Regions from separate parts of the Alkaliphilus sp. B6464 genome, predicted to be linked through region 2. Evidence: riboswitches for the same ligand, from Rfam matches in the RefSeq annotation. Region 2 holds a riboswitch; each other region holds the start of a gene.
The links. A riboswitch is a leader RNA that binds a small molecule or an ion and turns the genes downstream of it on or off. The one in region 2 is predicted to bind cobalamin.
Positions count from the first base shown of each region.

Region 1: another riboswitch for cobalamin. It lies ahead of HYG84_RS16425 (ABC transporter substrate-binding protein); the one in region 2 lies ahead of HYG84_RS16905 (ABC transporter substrate-binding protein).
Region 3: another riboswitch for cobalamin. It lies ahead of HYG84_RS09100 (hypothetical protein); the one in region 2 lies ahead of HYG84_RS16905 (ABC transporter substrate-binding protein).

Region 1 covers NZ_CP058557.1:3,214,998-3,220,512, reverse strand. Annotated here, with positions in the region: gene HYG84_RS16445 (response regulator transcription factor) at 285-980, shown strand; gene HYG84_RS16440 (ATP-binding cassette domain-containing protein) at 1,069-1,992, shown strand; gene HYG84_RS16435 (ABC transporter permease subunit) at 1,985-2,737, shown strand; gene HYG84_RS16430 (sensor histidine kinase) at 2,755-3,666, shown strand; cobalamin riboswitch at 3,772-3,948, shown strand; gene HYG84_RS16425 (ABC transporter substrate-binding protein) at 4,087-5,106, shown strand; gene HYG84_RS16420 (FecCD family ABC transporter permease) at 5,138-5,515, shown strand, end outside.
Region 2 covers NZ_CP058557.1:3,321,090-3,326,604, forward strand. Annotated here, with positions in the region: gene HYG84_RS16885 (Cof-type HAD-IIB family hydrolase) at 1-614, opposite strand, end outside; gene HYG84_RS16890 (Fur family transcriptional regulator) at 756-1,178, shown strand; gene HYG84_RS16895 (heme ABC transporter ATP-binding protein) at 1,191-1,982, opposite strand; gene HYG84_RS16900 (FecCD family ABC transporter permease) at 1,994-3,031, opposite strand; gene HYG84_RS16905 (ABC transporter substrate-binding protein) at 3,082-4,056, opposite strand; cobalamin riboswitch at 4,168-4,341, opposite strand; gene HYG84_RS16910 (lipase family alpha/beta hydrolase) at 4,411-5,515, opposite strand, start outside.
Region 3 covers NZ_CP058557.1:1,877,940-1,883,454, reverse strand. Annotated here, with positions in the region: gene HYG84_RS09115 (reverse transcriptase domain-containing protein) at 1-22, opposite strand, end outside; gene HYG84_RS09110 (DUF3298 and DUF4163 domain-containing protein) at 717-1,322, opposite strand; gene rd (rubredoxin) at 1,521-1,682, shown strand; cobalamin riboswitch at 1,820-2,014, shown strand; gene HYG84_RS09100 (hypothetical protein) at 2,227-3,591, shown strand; gene HYG84_RS09095 (acetyl-CoA hydrolase/transferase family protein) at 3,618-5,120, shown strand; gene HYG84_RS09090 (DMT family transporter) at 5,253-5,515, shown strand, end outside.

The sequences.
Region 1 (5,515 bases), 110 kb from region 2:
TGACGTACTTAAAGAGACTTGTACTGCGAAGTGCAAGTAAATTAGAATGGTAACGCGAAGATAACTCTCGTTCCTAAGATTTTCTTAGGAATGGGGGTTTTTTATTTGTTTTTTAAAATTAAATATTAAGTAGAGAGGAGGAAGTAGATAAGTTAAATAAAGATTAAATATAAAGGAGACAAAAAATTGTCTCCTTTATATTTAACATTGAAAGCAAATATGTAATAAACTATACTAAATATGTAAAAGCAAATAAATTATAGGAACAAAGAGAGGTATATAGAATGAGGGATGATATAAACATATTAGTAGTAGAAGATGATATAGATATAAATAATCTATTATGCAAAATGTTGAGTAAGCAGGGGTATAATGTAAGAGCAGCTTATTCAGGCTCTGAAGCTAAAATGTGCCTTGAATATTATGATTTTCAACTTGTTTTACTAGATTTAATGCTGCCAGGAATAGCAGGAGAGGAGATCATTTCTCATGTAAGAAAAATAAAGAATATGCCTATTATAGTTATTTCTGCAAAATTAGCACAGGATATAAAGATAGAAGTATTAAAACTTGGCGCAGATGATTTCGTTATAAAGCCCTTTGATATTAATGAGGTTTTAGCAAGGGTAGAAGCTCAACTAAGAAGGTATATGGTGTTTTCTAATACAAACGAAAAACAAAATATATTATCACATAAAGATTTAATATTAAATAGTGAAACAGTAGAGGTTACCATTAAGGGTAAACTAATTTCTGTTACAGCAAGGGAGTTTGCTATATTGGAACTTTTAATGTCCTACCCAAATAAAGTTTTTACAAAAGCTAATTTATTTGAAGCTGTATGGAAGGATGAATTTTTAGGTGATGATAATACAGTAAATGTTCACATAAGTAATCTTCGATCAAAACTGGCTAAAGCTGATCCAAATACAGAGTATATTCATACAGTATGGGGAATCGGATTTAAAATGAGTGAATAAACTTAAGTCTTTCTTAAGTTTTTCTTTATGCCGTCTTGTAAATTGTATTTTAATATATAGTCATACAAGAAAAAGGAGGTTGACTTAAGTGACAGAAACAGTACTTAAAACAAAAGATATAACTAAAAGATACAAAAATCATCTTGCTGTAAATAATGTTAATATAGATATAAAGCAAGGAGATATTTATGGGCTTGTTGGTAAAAATGGAGCCGGAAAAACAACTCTACTTAGAATGATAAGTGGACTTACAATGCCATCTGGTGGAGATATAGAGTTATTTAGTGAAACATCAAATGATGGACTAAGCAAATCAAGAATGAGAACAGGATGTATAATTGAAACCCCAAGCTTTTTTCCATACTTATCTGCAACTAAAAACCTTGAATATTATAGGATACAAAAAGGTATTGTAGACAAAAAATGTGTAGAGGATACTCTTAAAATGGTTGGCCTTGAGGATACAGGGAAGAAAAAATTTAAAGACTTTTCCCTTGGTATGAAGCAACGTTTAGGTTTAGCCTTCGCTATAATTGGAAGTCCAGATTTACTTATACTAGATGAGCCTATAAATGGGTTGGATCCTACTGGAATTGTAGAATTTAGAGAGCTTCTACTAAAACTTAATAAGGAAAAAAACATTACAATAATTATATCAAGCCATATATTAGGTGAACTTTCTCAGCTTGCAACTAACTATGGGTTTATTCACAATGGTTATCTTTTAGAACAAATATCGTCTAAGGAATTAGCAGGAAAATGTAAGCGTCATTTAGCGATTAAAGTAGACAATGCAGAAAAAGCTACGGTTATAATAGAAAAACAACTAGAAACTAAAAAATATGAGGTATTAAATAATAATGAAATTAGATTATATGATTATGTAGATACTCCTGAAAAAGTAACTCGGGCTCTTGTCCTTAATGAAGTTATGGTATCCTCCATAAATCAAACTGGTATCAATTTAGAAAATTACTTTATTGATTTGATTGGAGGTAATTATAATGCTTAATTATATTAAAGCTGAGCTGTATAGAAATTTTAACAGACTATATTATTGGAGCTTTGTAATTATAATATCCGGTTTAGGATTATCACTTAATATATTGATGAAGGCCACAAGTGTTAATGCTAATATGGATCTTTCAGAATTAATGTATATGGGTATTCAATCAATTAATTTACCACTATTTCTAGTTTTAATGATGATTGACATTGTTACAAGTGAAGAAAATAAAAATTTGACTTTGAAGAATGCTGTATCATTTGGTATACCTAGAAACAGAATTGTTTTATCAAAGATAATTGCTACAGTTGTTCTATCTACTATAGCGGCATTTATTATACTAACTGTATTTTTAGGAAGTGGAGCAATGCTGTTTGGGCTTGGTAGGGACTTTTCAATAGATATAGTTAAAGATTTTTCATTAAGATTACTGGTAGCACTCCCACTATGGATTGGAGGAATATCTGTAGGCACTTTTCTAGGAATTATATTTAAAAACAATACAATGTCTAGCTTTGTTTACTTCGGAGTATTCTCTATGACTGGTAATATTATTAGTCTACTTTCATTAATTGTGTCTCCAAAACTTATGAATATTAATAAGTTTCTTATTACAACAAACTTATCCAATATAAAAGCTGATACTGTAGCGAGCAATACTTTAGGTTTTGCGGCTTTAGTAGGTATCGGATTTACAGTAGTGTTTACAATTTTAGGTATGTTATACTTTAACAAAAAAGAGATTAAGTAAAATGGAGGGTGATATTTATGCAACTATTAACTATTATTTTTCTTATAATTATATGTGGCATATTTGTCACTCTTTGTATTTTATCACATAACGAAGTTAAGAATATAACTAATCAACTAAGTAGAATCAATAAGACTAATACTAATTCAAAAATATTACTTACTTTTTCTAATAAAGAGATGGAAAATTTGGCTTCAGAAATAAATAAAACCTTAGAAGAAAAACAAAAATCAGAAATTGAACATAAGAGGATGGATTTAGAACTTAGACAGGCTATTGCAAATATATCACATGATCTGAGGACACCACTTACATCAATAATGGGTTATATACAGCTTATGGAGGATGATGGCTTACCTTGTCATGAAAAGAAAGAATATGCAGATATAGTTAAAAGAAGAGCTGAGTCATTACAAAGTTTAATATCTAGCTTTTATGATTTATCAAGACTGGAAGGTAAGGAATATAAGTTTGAGCTTAAATCAGTAAATATAAATAATATAATGTGTGATTTAATAGCATCATTCTATAAGGATTTTTTAACTAAAGAGATAGAGCCTATTATCGATATAGATGAAAAAGTATCATTAATTATTGCTGATGAAAATGCAGTAAAAAGAGTTTTCTCAAACCTAATACAGAATGCTTTAAAGTATGGAAATGAGTGTATATATATATCGTTAAAAGAGTATGACGGTTATATTATAACAACATTTACAAATGTTGCACATAATTTAAGTGAGAGAGATATAGCCCATCTATTTGAACGTTTTTTTACAGCTGACCTCACAAGGAGTGACAAAAGCACAGGACTTGGATTATCTATAACAAAAGAATTAGTCGAACAAATGGGACATGAAATTTCAGCAGAACTAGCTGATTGCAAGCTTAGTATAATAATAAAATGGAAAACAACACATTCTTCCTAGGGAACATCATAACACCTATAGAATGTATTCTATTGTAATCTTGGTACATTATCAAAGAAACTTTATTGAATAAAATTCCATTGTGTGCTAACATAGTAGATGAAAACTAAATAGGAAACATTAGGTTCTGTAAGATTAATAGGGAAATTGGTGAAAAACCAATACAGCCCCCGCTACTGTAAGTGAGTACGAAATCAACTTATCCACTGGATTATATCTGGGAAGGCGTTGAGAGTAGGATGATCCACAAGTCAGGAGACCTGCCTAATAGTTTATATTAAGTAACCTTCGGTGGGAAGGGGAGACTTTTATTTTTTTGTATTTAATCTTTTTATGTGCATGATAAATCCCTAACTTATACGGTTAGGGATTTTTTATTACCCTCCACCAGGGAAAAAACTACAAACAGGAGGATGAAAAATGAAGAAAAGAGTAGCAGCACTAGCATTACTGTTAGCATTATCAATATCTACAATAGCAGGATGTTCAAACCAAGCAAATAATGCAGAACCTAACAATGATAAGGAAGTAGTAAATGAACTAGAAAAAAATATGTTAGAGGAGTATGGAGTACAGATAGGTGAAGACAGTGTTACCTTTACTGATAGTAGAAATCAGCAAGTCACACTAAATAAGCATCCAGAAAGAGTAGTAGTTCTTTTTAATTCATATTTAGAAATCTGGGCTAAAAGTGGAGGTACTATAGTTGGTAGAATAGAAGAATCAGAGGATAAGATAGTAGAAGGAACAGAAAATGCCGAGATAGTAGGAACTTTAGGAGCAATAAGCCTTGAGAAGGTATTATCATTAAAGCCAGATTTAGTAATTTTAAACGGCAACTCAAAAATTCAGATGGAGATAGTTCCTATATTAGAGGATAATGGAATTGGAGTTGTTGCCTTAGACTTTTTTGTAAAGGATGATTACTTTAAACTTGTAAGGTTATTTACTGCATTAAATGAAAGAGAAGATCTTTACCAAGCAAATGCTTTGCAAGTTAAAGAGAATATAGAGAAGATAATAGAAAAATCACCAAAGGATAAGAGTTATAAAGTATTAATAATGATGGCCAGTGCAAAAAGTATAACAGCTAGAGGGTCAGATGCTTATTTAGGTGAAATGTTAAAAGATCTTCATACAGCTAATATTGCAGATACATCCAATAATACTTTAGATGATAAAAACTTTAGCTTAGAAAAAATAATAGAAGAAGACCCAGATTTTATATTTGTTCAAACAACAGGAAGTGATATGGAAGCGGTATTGGATAGAATTAAAAAGGATGTAGAGTCAAATCCAGCATGGGCTTCCTTAAAGGCAGTAAAAGAAGGTAGATATATTCTCTTACCAAAGGATCTTTATATGTATAAAGCAAATCATAGATATGCAGAGGCTTATGAAGGGTTAGCAAAACATCTTTATACAGATTTATTTGAATAAGAGAAACTATTAATTATATGGGAGAAATTTTATGTCAGTAGGTATGGAAGAAGAAAAACCTCGTAAAATTATAGTACTAATAATCTTCATATTATTATTTATTGCAAGTTTTTTCATAAGCGTTGGTAATGGAGCTGTAAAAATAGCTCCGGTAGAAATAATTAAAGCTATCTTTTATCAAAAAGATACAGTTAACTATCAAATAATATGGAATGTAAGACTTCCACGTACAATAGTAGGTGCATTAGTAGGCATCTGCTTATCTTTAGCTGGGGCTGTTCTTCAAGGTATAATGAGAAATCCTCTAGCAAGTCCTAATATTATAGGGGTGTCGTCGGGTGGAGGACTGATGGCACTTATAATATTAATAATCTTTCCGCAATATTATTACTTAGTTCCTATAGGTGCT
Region 2 (5,515 bases):
ATTCCTTTTCCCTTGGATACTCCCCTGCTCATAACTTCTAAGTTGTTATACCATGATTTATCAATAGTAATACTATTAATTCCTTCTAACTCTTTTTTTATAATATCCATTTTTGTATCATCATCATCAACGGCCATTAGCTTTAATATATTTATATTGTTACTTTTAAAGTAACCAATAGTATCTTCTAATTTTTCTATAGAAATTTTATTTTCATCACTTTGATCTTCATTCCAGGCATTATATATTGAAGAGCTAAAGCCTAATTTTTCAACATATATTTTTTCCTCATCATATATATGAAAATAAACATTATACTTTTTAAAAACTTCTATAACCTTTAAAGCGTCCTCTTTATCTATTGGATTAATATCAAGAACTTCATTACTATTAGCATCTCTGACCAAAGCACCATTACACGCAATAATAGGCGCTTTAATACCTAATAATCTTGCATAAAACCTTGCAGATGTAAATATTCTACCAGTAGCTATAGCAACCTGGATTCCACTATCCAGGGCTTTCTTTAAAGCCTTTTGATTTTCTATGCTAACTTCTTTATTGCTATTAAGTAATGTACCGTCCATATCTAGTACTATAAGCTTATATTTCATTGTAATCCTCCTTCAATAATGTAAAAAATAAAATTTTCTGGAACTTTTTACATATATTATATTGACAAATAATTAACACTATCCTATAATGAAGATATAATTGTATATAATAATTATTATTATTTTAAGGTGGTGCATATTGTGGATATTTTAATAAAAGAGCTTAAATCTAATAGTTGTAAAATTACGCCTCAACGTATGGCAGTATATCAAACTGTTAAGGAATCTATAGATCATCCTAATGCTGAAGCTGTATTTAAAAAGTTATCTCCTACTTACCCTACTATGAGCTTAGCAACCGTATATAAATCTTTAGAGCTATTTTCTAAGCTAGGATTAATACAGGTAATAAACATTGGAGAAAATAGTTTTCGATATGATGGAAAAACCGAAGAACATCAACATATCATTTGTAGCAATTGTTCAAAGATTGAGGATTTAAATAATGATGTTTTTGAAGATTTAACTATTAAGGTGCAAAATATTTCAAAGTATCAAATTCAAAAACAACAATTATGTTTTTATGGAATCTGCTCTGATTGTATACAAAAGGCTAGTTCTTAATTTTGCTATTCTCTAAAACCTTAAAGTCGATAAAGGAATAACCTGCAAGGAATTGGTATATTCATTTCTATCTACAATCATGTCTATACTATACGCTTTTTGTAAGTTTTCTTTTGTTATTACTTGATCTGGACTTCCCATTATAATTTTTGTACCTTTATGAAGAAGTAGTATTTCTTTACTATAGCGGGCAGCTAAATTTATATCATGAAGTGCCATAATAATAGTTACCCCTTTTTCTTCATTTAATACTTTTAATAGATCTAATATTTCTATTTGATGATGCATATCTAATGCTGCAGTAGGTTCGTCTAACAAGAGAATCTGTGGCTCTTGAGCTAATGCTCTTGCAATAACTACCCTTTGACTTTCCCCGCCACTTAACTGATTTATGCTTCTATCTCTCAAATGCCACGTATTCGTTCTTTCCATTGCTTCCTTTACTACAGCAATATCTTTAAAAGTTTCCTGTTGGAATCTCCCTACATAAGGATTTCTACCCATTAAAACAATTTCATGAACAGTAAAATCATATTCAATATTTGTATTCTGTGGAACTACAGCTATTTCACGAGCTAATTCCTTTAACGGATAACTTTTTAATTCTCTATTATCTAGTAGAACAGTTCCAACTTTAGGCATTAAAGTTGATGCTAAATTTTTTAATAATGTTGATTTTCCTGAACCATTAGGTCCTATCATTGTTATAATACTGCCTTTTGTAATCTTTAAATTAATATCATTTAAGATTACCCTTTCATCGTAAAGAAATACTAAGTCCTTTGTTTCAATACATTTTCCCATACAATAACCACCTATATTGTTCGTTTTGTTTTCCTAAGCAAGTAAATAAAAAAAGGCCCTCCTGCTAAAGCAGTAATAATACCAACAGGCACTTCAGTAGGTGCAATAATCGTTCTTGATAAAGTATCTGCAACAATTAAAAATATTCCTCCTACTAGTCCACTAGCAGGTATAAGTATACGATGGTCTGGACCCATAAGTAAACGAACCATATGAGGCACAATAAGACCTACAAAACCGATTATTCCGCTAACAGAAACTAAAAAAGCTGTTATTAATACACTGGTAATTAAAATTACTTTTTTAACCTTTTCTGTTTCAACTCCCATGTTCTGTGCACTATCTTCACCTAATAACATAATATTTAAGTCCTTTGAAAAAATATATATTATGATACTACCCAATAAAACTGGTATTATAGCTATTTGTACATGACTCCATCCTCTTCCTGAAAAACTTCCCATTGTCCAAAAAATAATTGTACTTACATCTCTTGTTGAAATTGTCATTATAAAGGACATTATAGCAGTAAAAAACTGCCCTGTAGCAATTCCTGCTAATAATAATGTAGTTACTGGTACTTTTCCCTTTATTCTAGCCATATTATATACAATTAATGTAGCTAACAAAGCGCCTGCAAACGCAAATATAGATACAATTCCTATACCAAAAAACATTTTATTTAACTTTAGCAAAATAGCTATAGAAGCCCCTAAAGCTGCTCCTGAAGAAGTACCTACTATAAAAGGATCAGCCATAGGATTCTTTAACATTCCTTGAAAAGCTACGCCTACAATTGATAATCCATATCCAACTAGAAAAGAAAGTAATACTCTTGGTAGTCGAATGTTTTGTATAATTGCAATATGAGATTTTTGTATATTTGAAACATCAATATAATCTCCTACTATGGGAATGGTTTTTAAAATGATTTTTATGCTATCAATAATAGTTACATTAGCCACTCCAATAACTAAGGATATAGATATTGTTATCATCAATGTCATTAGTAGTAGTGGAAATATTTTTAGATAATTGTGCTTTTCCATAGACAGTCTGCCTCCATATATATTCCCATTAAAATAGCTAGAATATATTATTAAAATACTTCTGGATGTATAGCCTTTGCAAATAACTCTAAGGCCTCAATTGTTCTAACACCTGGTCTTGATACTATATTAGGATCTAATAACTCTATTTTATCATTTTTAACGGCAGTAATAACATCATAACCTGGTCTAGATTTTATTATATTTTTTAATTCTTTCATTTGCTCAGGATTTAAAGTGAAGTTTTCAGCAGTATGAGCTGGTGCTATATAAATCTCAGGATCTTTTTCCACCATAGCTTCAACACTATATTGAGGATAAGCTCCATCCCCATCAGCTGCAATATTTTCTCCACCAGCTAAAGTAATTAACTCATTTATGAATGACCCTTCACCAGCTGTCATTAAAGGCTCGTCCCAAACTTGATAAAACACTCTTGCTTTCTTCTCATTCTTAGCTTTATCAACAATATTATCTCTTTTTTCCTGCATTTCATTTACTATTTGTTCCGATTCTTCTTCTACACCCATTACTTCACCTAATTGTAATATGGTATTAAAAATTTCATCGATTGTTTCAGGCGAATATAACATTACCGCTATTCCACTTGCCTTTATTTGTTCTATAGACTCAGGAAGGGCTTCGTTATATAGGAATACTACATCTGGATTTAACTCTAATATTTTCTCTACATTTATTGCAAAGGCATTACCTACCTTTTCTTTCTCTAGGGCTTCTATAGGATAATCACAAAAATCCGATACTCCTACAATTTTATCCTCTAATCCTAAAGCAAATAGAATTTCTGTTTGACTAGGCGCAATCGAAACGACTCTTTCTGGTTGCTTCTCTATTGTTACAGAATTTCCAAATCCATCTACAATATCCATAGGATAGGCTGTATTCCCTATATTGTTACCTACATCCCCCTGTAAATTCTCCTTTTGTTCTTTGACACAACCAAATAGCAAGGTTGTTAATAGCATTAATACTACTAAAAATATAGTTGCTTTTGATTTTCTCATAAAAACATCCTCCTCCTATAGTTTCTTACTTCCATTTTAAATATAAAAAATCCCTCACCAAATGGTAAAGGATTTTAAACACACTAACCGTTCACCTATCCCTCCGAAGGCTGCATATGCTAAAACTTGGTAGGTCTCCTGACTCGTGAATCACTTTACTTCAGCACCTTCCCGGTCAAGACCAGTGGTATATTGCTGTTTCATCATCACTTACAGTAGCGGGGGCTGTAATGGATTTTCACCATTTTCCCTTTTAAGCTCAATTGAGCACCGTCAATATTTAGATCGCCTTAATGATATCAAAAAAGAGGAATATTTTCAATTCTTTTTTATGCTATACTTCTTTTGTTAATCTCATACCTTAAAGGAAAAATACATTCTACCCGTTTCTTCTTTTCGTACATCTGTCTCTGTTAATTCTTCTTCTATCATAGATCCTATTACAAAAATATTATGATCTTCTTTATATTTGCCAGATGTTTCTAAAATATATTCACCACTAGGTACGTGTTTTAACATGATCCACAAATAATCTTTTCCAAACTCTTGGCAAATATGCTCATACTCTGTAATAAATTTTCCATCTATAAATTTACCGATTATATCTCTTCCCTTTTTCAGTTCTATATTAATATATTTTTTTAATATTATCCCTAATGGATATACTTTAGGCTCTACAGAACCTTTGTTAAATAATGAACGATCTAAATTATATATGTCTGCAAGATATTCCATAGAGCTTAATAAAATTTCACTATGGCTTCCTTCCATTATAAATGTTTCTGCATTATCTATAGTTGCACTATTAACGGTTACTGTCCCATCTCCTTCTTTTGTTTTCAATGATCCTATAACATATGCTTTTTTATATTTAAATAATAATTCTGTATCTAGTAATAGGACTTTGTCTGTTTCCTTGTTAGTCCCAACAAAACAATATAGATTTTTAACTCGATTATTTAATGTATCTATATTTTTATTTAGCTCATTTAATAAATAATTATTATAAAGTGTATATTTTCTCGGAATATAGTGGTAATCATTATCAATTTTACAGCATAATATTTTTCCATAATCATCTGTAGGTATTAAATCTCTTAATCCTGGAAAATTCTCATGTAATTTTTCAATGTTCTCTGTCCCCAAAGGTATATCTAGTATCTTAGTAAGTAGCCAAATGTATCCTCTGCGTATAATGTCAAATAGTTCTTTTTCGGTATCTGTTTTCTTCATTAGTTTTCCAGTTCCCCACAAATGATAGGCTTCAATGTTTCCCTTATTAGGAGTTCCAAAACATATTAAACTTCTAACATTATAGGAGTATTCTATACTTTGAATATAAGTACGAGCTACCACTCCACCCATACTATGACATAATAAATCAACTTTTTGATTAGGATGCTTTTCTTTTACCCGTAATATTAAAGGTTGTAAAAACTCCTTTACTATTTCCCTACAG
Region 3 (5,515 bases), 1.4 Mb from region 2:
TGAATTTCCACTCTTGATTCATTTATTATTCCACGCCTTTCCTTGATGTACTTTTAAACGGTTTTACCACGGTAACATGATTGTTAGCATTACATCCAATTCATGACTTGGAGCCATAGGTCGCTCCCCTTCCGTTCATTTGATGTTATGGTCATCAAACTACTTCCGTACTATGAGAACGTCTGACTTCTCCATCTGTTCTTTGTCACTTCGGATTACCCTTATAGACTAGAACCCTACCTGTTTGGAAAGATGGAGACCTCACGGGGTTATCGCATTTCCCTTCACAACATACCCTGCACCATCACGTTTTAAGTCACATTTCCTTGGTCTGACGTCTAAAAGAAATGTCTTTTAGTGGGCTTCCTCATTTTTCGCAAAGTCGCCAACTTAACCCGCCGCCGTGCTTCACACTTATTGTATTAGGGTCTATTGTTTCGCCTACGGGTCTCTCGATTATCCGCATCTCCTTCAGACAATACCTCACGATAATGCCCTAGATTAAGCTTCCCGAGCTAGGTCAGTCTCCTCGGGGATGGACTTTCACCATCTGGGATTCAACATCTATTAACTTCTGCCAGTCGTTTCATCGAAATGACGTCTCTGTCCATTAAAGATATGAAGGGTGCTAACTGACTTAGCACCCCATGCGACTGCCCGTCGCACAAAAAGATGCCTATTAGCATCTTTTAGTTTATACATTTTTTTAATATATGCTAGTATAGCATTTGTCCTAAAGGCCCATCTTCTTTTATTATATCTTGAATTTCATAAACCGATATAGGAAATTGCGGAAAGCCATATGCATATGGCTCTAAATCATAAAGTTGAAAATATATAACTAAGGCTTTATCCGCTATATAAAAATCTTGATCTGGTCTAATTTTATCGAATTTTGTTATTAGCGGAATATCTCTTTCTCCTATCTGTTCTTCAATAATTGCTGATAACACATCTACATAATTACTGCCATCTTTAAATAAATCCTTTAAGGAATATAGTTTTCCTGTCTCCACATCAAAAGTAAGTGATTTCATAATTGTTAATCCATGGGCTCCTCCAGAGAAGGCATAATTGGTTAATGCAATACTTAGTATACCTCTCTCATTTGTCTTAATTTCATAATAACCTGTAATTGTAGTCTGTGGATTTTCATAATATCCTTGATCCTTTATCATTTGATAGACTAAGTTTAATATGTTACTATTTATTTTTTTCTGTACATTTATATTATCTAATCCACTTACTACTGGATAATACACTTCTAATCTTGGCATTGTTAATTTCATTGTACTAATATAAACCGGAAATCTTTTATCCATAACTTTTTCTCCTCTCAAATTAAATGATTGAGTTAATTACATTTTATTAATAATACTAAAAGTAGTTACATCTTTGGAACAACTATACTAGCTAATTTATATTCTTTTTTTGTTTACTGTTGCATATTATTGGGTATAATGGTAATGTTGAAATACATAATTAAATTAAATATCATTTTAAGAGAGAGGAGACATGTAATTATGAAATATGTATGTATACCATGTGGCTATGTTTATGATCCAGAGTTAGGAGATCCTGATGGAGGAGTAGCTCCAGGAACAGCTTTTGAAGATATCCCAGAGGATTGGGTATGTCCAGTTTGTGGCGTTAGCAAAGATATGTTTGAGCCAGAAGAATAATTAAAAATACATAAAATATAAATAATAAAGGAAGGACAATTGTCCTTCCTTTATTATTTATAGCTAGATACTAATTTCAACACACGAATAAAGATATTGCCTATATATAGATTGTCTGATACAATAACTGTGAAAAAGTAAATACATAGATTTATGGTGCTGTTTTAATTAAATTAACAGCTTAAAAGGGAAGTTCGGTTAAAATCCGACGCGGTCCCGCCACTGTAAAGAGGAGTACATCTATAACTATGCCACTGTTTTGTAAAAAATGGGAAGGTATTAGATGTGTTATGATTCTAAGCCAGGAGACCTGCCATAAAGAACAATACCGCAATAACTTACGAGGATAAGGAGGTGTTATGGGCCATGCATTAAGGGAAATTAATAAATTAATATCCTTTAATTAATATTGTGTGTTGTCTATAACCTTTTTCCTTAGGGAAAAAGGTTTTTTATGTTTTTGACACCTAAGAGCATAAAACACAAATAATTTTAACGGTAGTTTTGAAGCCATTGACTACTAAATAAATAGGGAGGAATATTAGTGAGCTTTGATAGTATTTCGTGGATACTTAATCCGTTTATACTTATGTTTATTGCAGTGTTTTTAGGTATGTTATTTGGACAGATAAAATTTGGTAAATTTAGATTTGGCGTATCTGGAACATTATTTTTAGGGTTGATTGTAGGATGGTTAGTAGTTGATTATGCAAAACAATTAAATACAGAAAATTATGGATATAAGGCAGCAAAATCTTTAATAGAAACAAATGTTATTTCTCAGGATTTTTTTAATATATTTTTAATTTTATTTATAGCATCTGTAGGACTATTAGCTGCTAAAGATATGGGGGTAGTATTTAAAAAATATGGATGGAAATTTATTGTATTAGGGTTTTTAATGACATTATCGGGTGCTATTGCTACCTATGGTGTTACCTTACTAAGTTCTAGCTCAAATCCTTATGAAGTATCTGGTGTATATACAGGAGCTTTAACTAGCTCTCCAGGACTTGCTGCTGCCATAGAAACTGCAAATAGTCATGCATCCGATTGGGCAAATCAATACGAAACATTAAATTCACAGAAAAAAACAGAGCTACTTAAATTATTAGATCCATCAGGAAATCTGACAACTGAAAATACTGCTAGTTTAACAGATGACCAAAAACAGGAATTAATAAAAATTGCTGAAGCAGGAATTGGAATTGGCCACGCCGTAGCCTACCCTTTTGGTGTAATGATTGTTATTATTGCCGTTAATTTATTTCCAAGACTTTTTAACATTGATATAAATAATGAAAAAAAATTATTTATAAAAGAAATAGAGGAATTACAAAAATATTCTAATGAAAATGTAATTCAAGAGGTAGAATTTGATTTAACCGCTTTTATAATAGTCTGCCTTACTGGATTTACCTTAGGAAGTATTAAAGTATCTTTAGGTCCTCTAGGTAACTTTAGCTTAGGGATTACTGGAGGTGTATTAATAGCTTCCCTATTGCTTGGATATATAGGTAAAATAGGATTTTTAAATTTCCGAATGAATAATAAATTGTTAGCTATTATAAGACAATTATCCCTAGCTTTCTTTCTGGCAATTGTAGGTTTGAGATATGGGTCTGAGGTTTTTAGTGCTTTAACAGGTTCAGGCGCTATATTAGCTATAGTATCAATAGTTGTAAAAACCACTGCAATGCTTACTGGACTAATTGTTGGAAAATATATATTTAAAATTAACTGGGTTATGTTATCTGGGGCTATTTGCGGAACATCTACCCCTGGATTAGGAGCAGCTATAGATGCTGTGGGTAGCGATGATCCTGCAAAAGGCTATGGAGCAATATATCCATTTGCACTGCTAGGAATAGTTATTTTTACAATAATCCTGCATAATATGCCATTTTAGTATATAAAATTTTAGGAGGAAACTATATGATAACAGGTAGAATTAGAAACTATAACCTTATGAACAAAGTTGTTTCAGCTACAGAAGCTGCTATGTTAATAAAAGATGGTATGACTGTAGCTACCAGCGGATTTACACCTTCTGGATATCCCAAAGCTGTACCTTTGGCATTAGCACAAATAGCAGAAGAAACAAAGGAAAAAATAAAAATCAAATTGTACACTGGAGCCTCTGTAGGCGACGAGTTAGATGGTACTTTAGCAAGATCAGAAATTATTAGCAAGCGGTTACCTTATCAAACTAATAATAGTATGAGAGACTATACAAATAATGGGGGCTGCGAATATTTAGATATGCACCTAAGTCATGTATCTCAATATGCCAACTATGGTTTTTTAGGAAAGATAGATATAGCTATTGTAGAAGCTGTGGCCATAACAAAAGAGGGGTATATTATACCTTCTACATCTATAGGTTGTTCACCTACCTTTATAGATTTAGCAGAAAAGGTAATAATTGAAATTAATACAAGCCAACCCCTTGAGTTAGAAGGTATGTCTGATATATATATTCCTGAAGCACCTCCAAACAGAAAACCTATAGGTCTGACTAATGCTAGTCAAAGAATAGGTACAACTTACATTCCTTGTAATATAGAAAAAATTGCTGCAATTGTTATAACTGATATTGAAGACAATGTTAAACCCCTAGCACCAATAGATGACATTTCTAACCAAATTTCAGGACATCTAATAGATTTCTTAGAAAATGAAGTAAAAAAAGGTAGACTATCAGAAAACTTATTGCCTTTACAATCTGGTGTCGGAAATGTTGCTAATGCGGTCTTAGGAGGATTATTACATTCTAAATTTAACAATCTTGTATGTTATACAGAGGTTATTCAAGATTCTATGCTAGATCTACTTGATGCTGGAAAAGCACTACATATATCAGGTACAGCTATTACACCATCCGAAGAAGGGTTAAAAAGATTTAAAGATAAAATTGATTTTTATAAAGATAAAATTATATTACGCCCCCAAGAAATTAGTAACCACCCAGAGATAATAAGAAGATTAGGGGTTATTGCAATGAATACCGCCATAGAAGCAGATATTTATGGAAATGTAAACTCCACTAATATTATGGGCTCTCAAATGATGAACGGTATAGGTGGTTCTGGGGACTTTAGCAGAAACTCTTACATATCAATATTTACCACACCATCCACAGCAAAAAATGGTACTATTTCTTCTATAGTTCCTTTTGTTTCCCATACTGATCATACTGAGCATGATGTTATGATTATTATAACGGAACAAGGAACTGCAGACTTAAGAGGCTTAAGTCCCAAAGAAAGAGCAAAGCTTATCATTAATAACTGCTCACATCCTGACTATAGACCTATGCTACTTGACTACTTTAATCGAGCTGAAAATAGAAAATTTAAACATACTCCTCATATATTAGAGGAAGCACTTTCCTGGCATAGTCGCTACTTAGAAACAGGATCAATGAAAATAATATAATTAATAGTAGGTTTTTCTACTTAAATCTTAGTTGCTAAGTAAAAAGAAGGATTTCTATTATTCGAAAAATATTGTACAATTATAAGAGGGATATTTTACTAATCTATTTGCTTAAGAGAGGGGTATGTGTAAATGTCAAAGCAATTAAAGGCAGATCTATCATTACTGGCAGTTACAGTAATTTGGGGATCTTCTTTTGTTCTATCTAAAAATTCTTTAGATCATTTATCGACTTATAATTTTTTAGCTATACGTTTTTTATTAGCAGCACTTATATCTGCAATTATATTTTATAAAAATCTAATTAATTTAGATAAAGATACTATAAAATATGGTATATTAATAGGTGCTGTTTTATTTACAAGCTATGCTTTTCAAACAGTAGGTCTTAATTA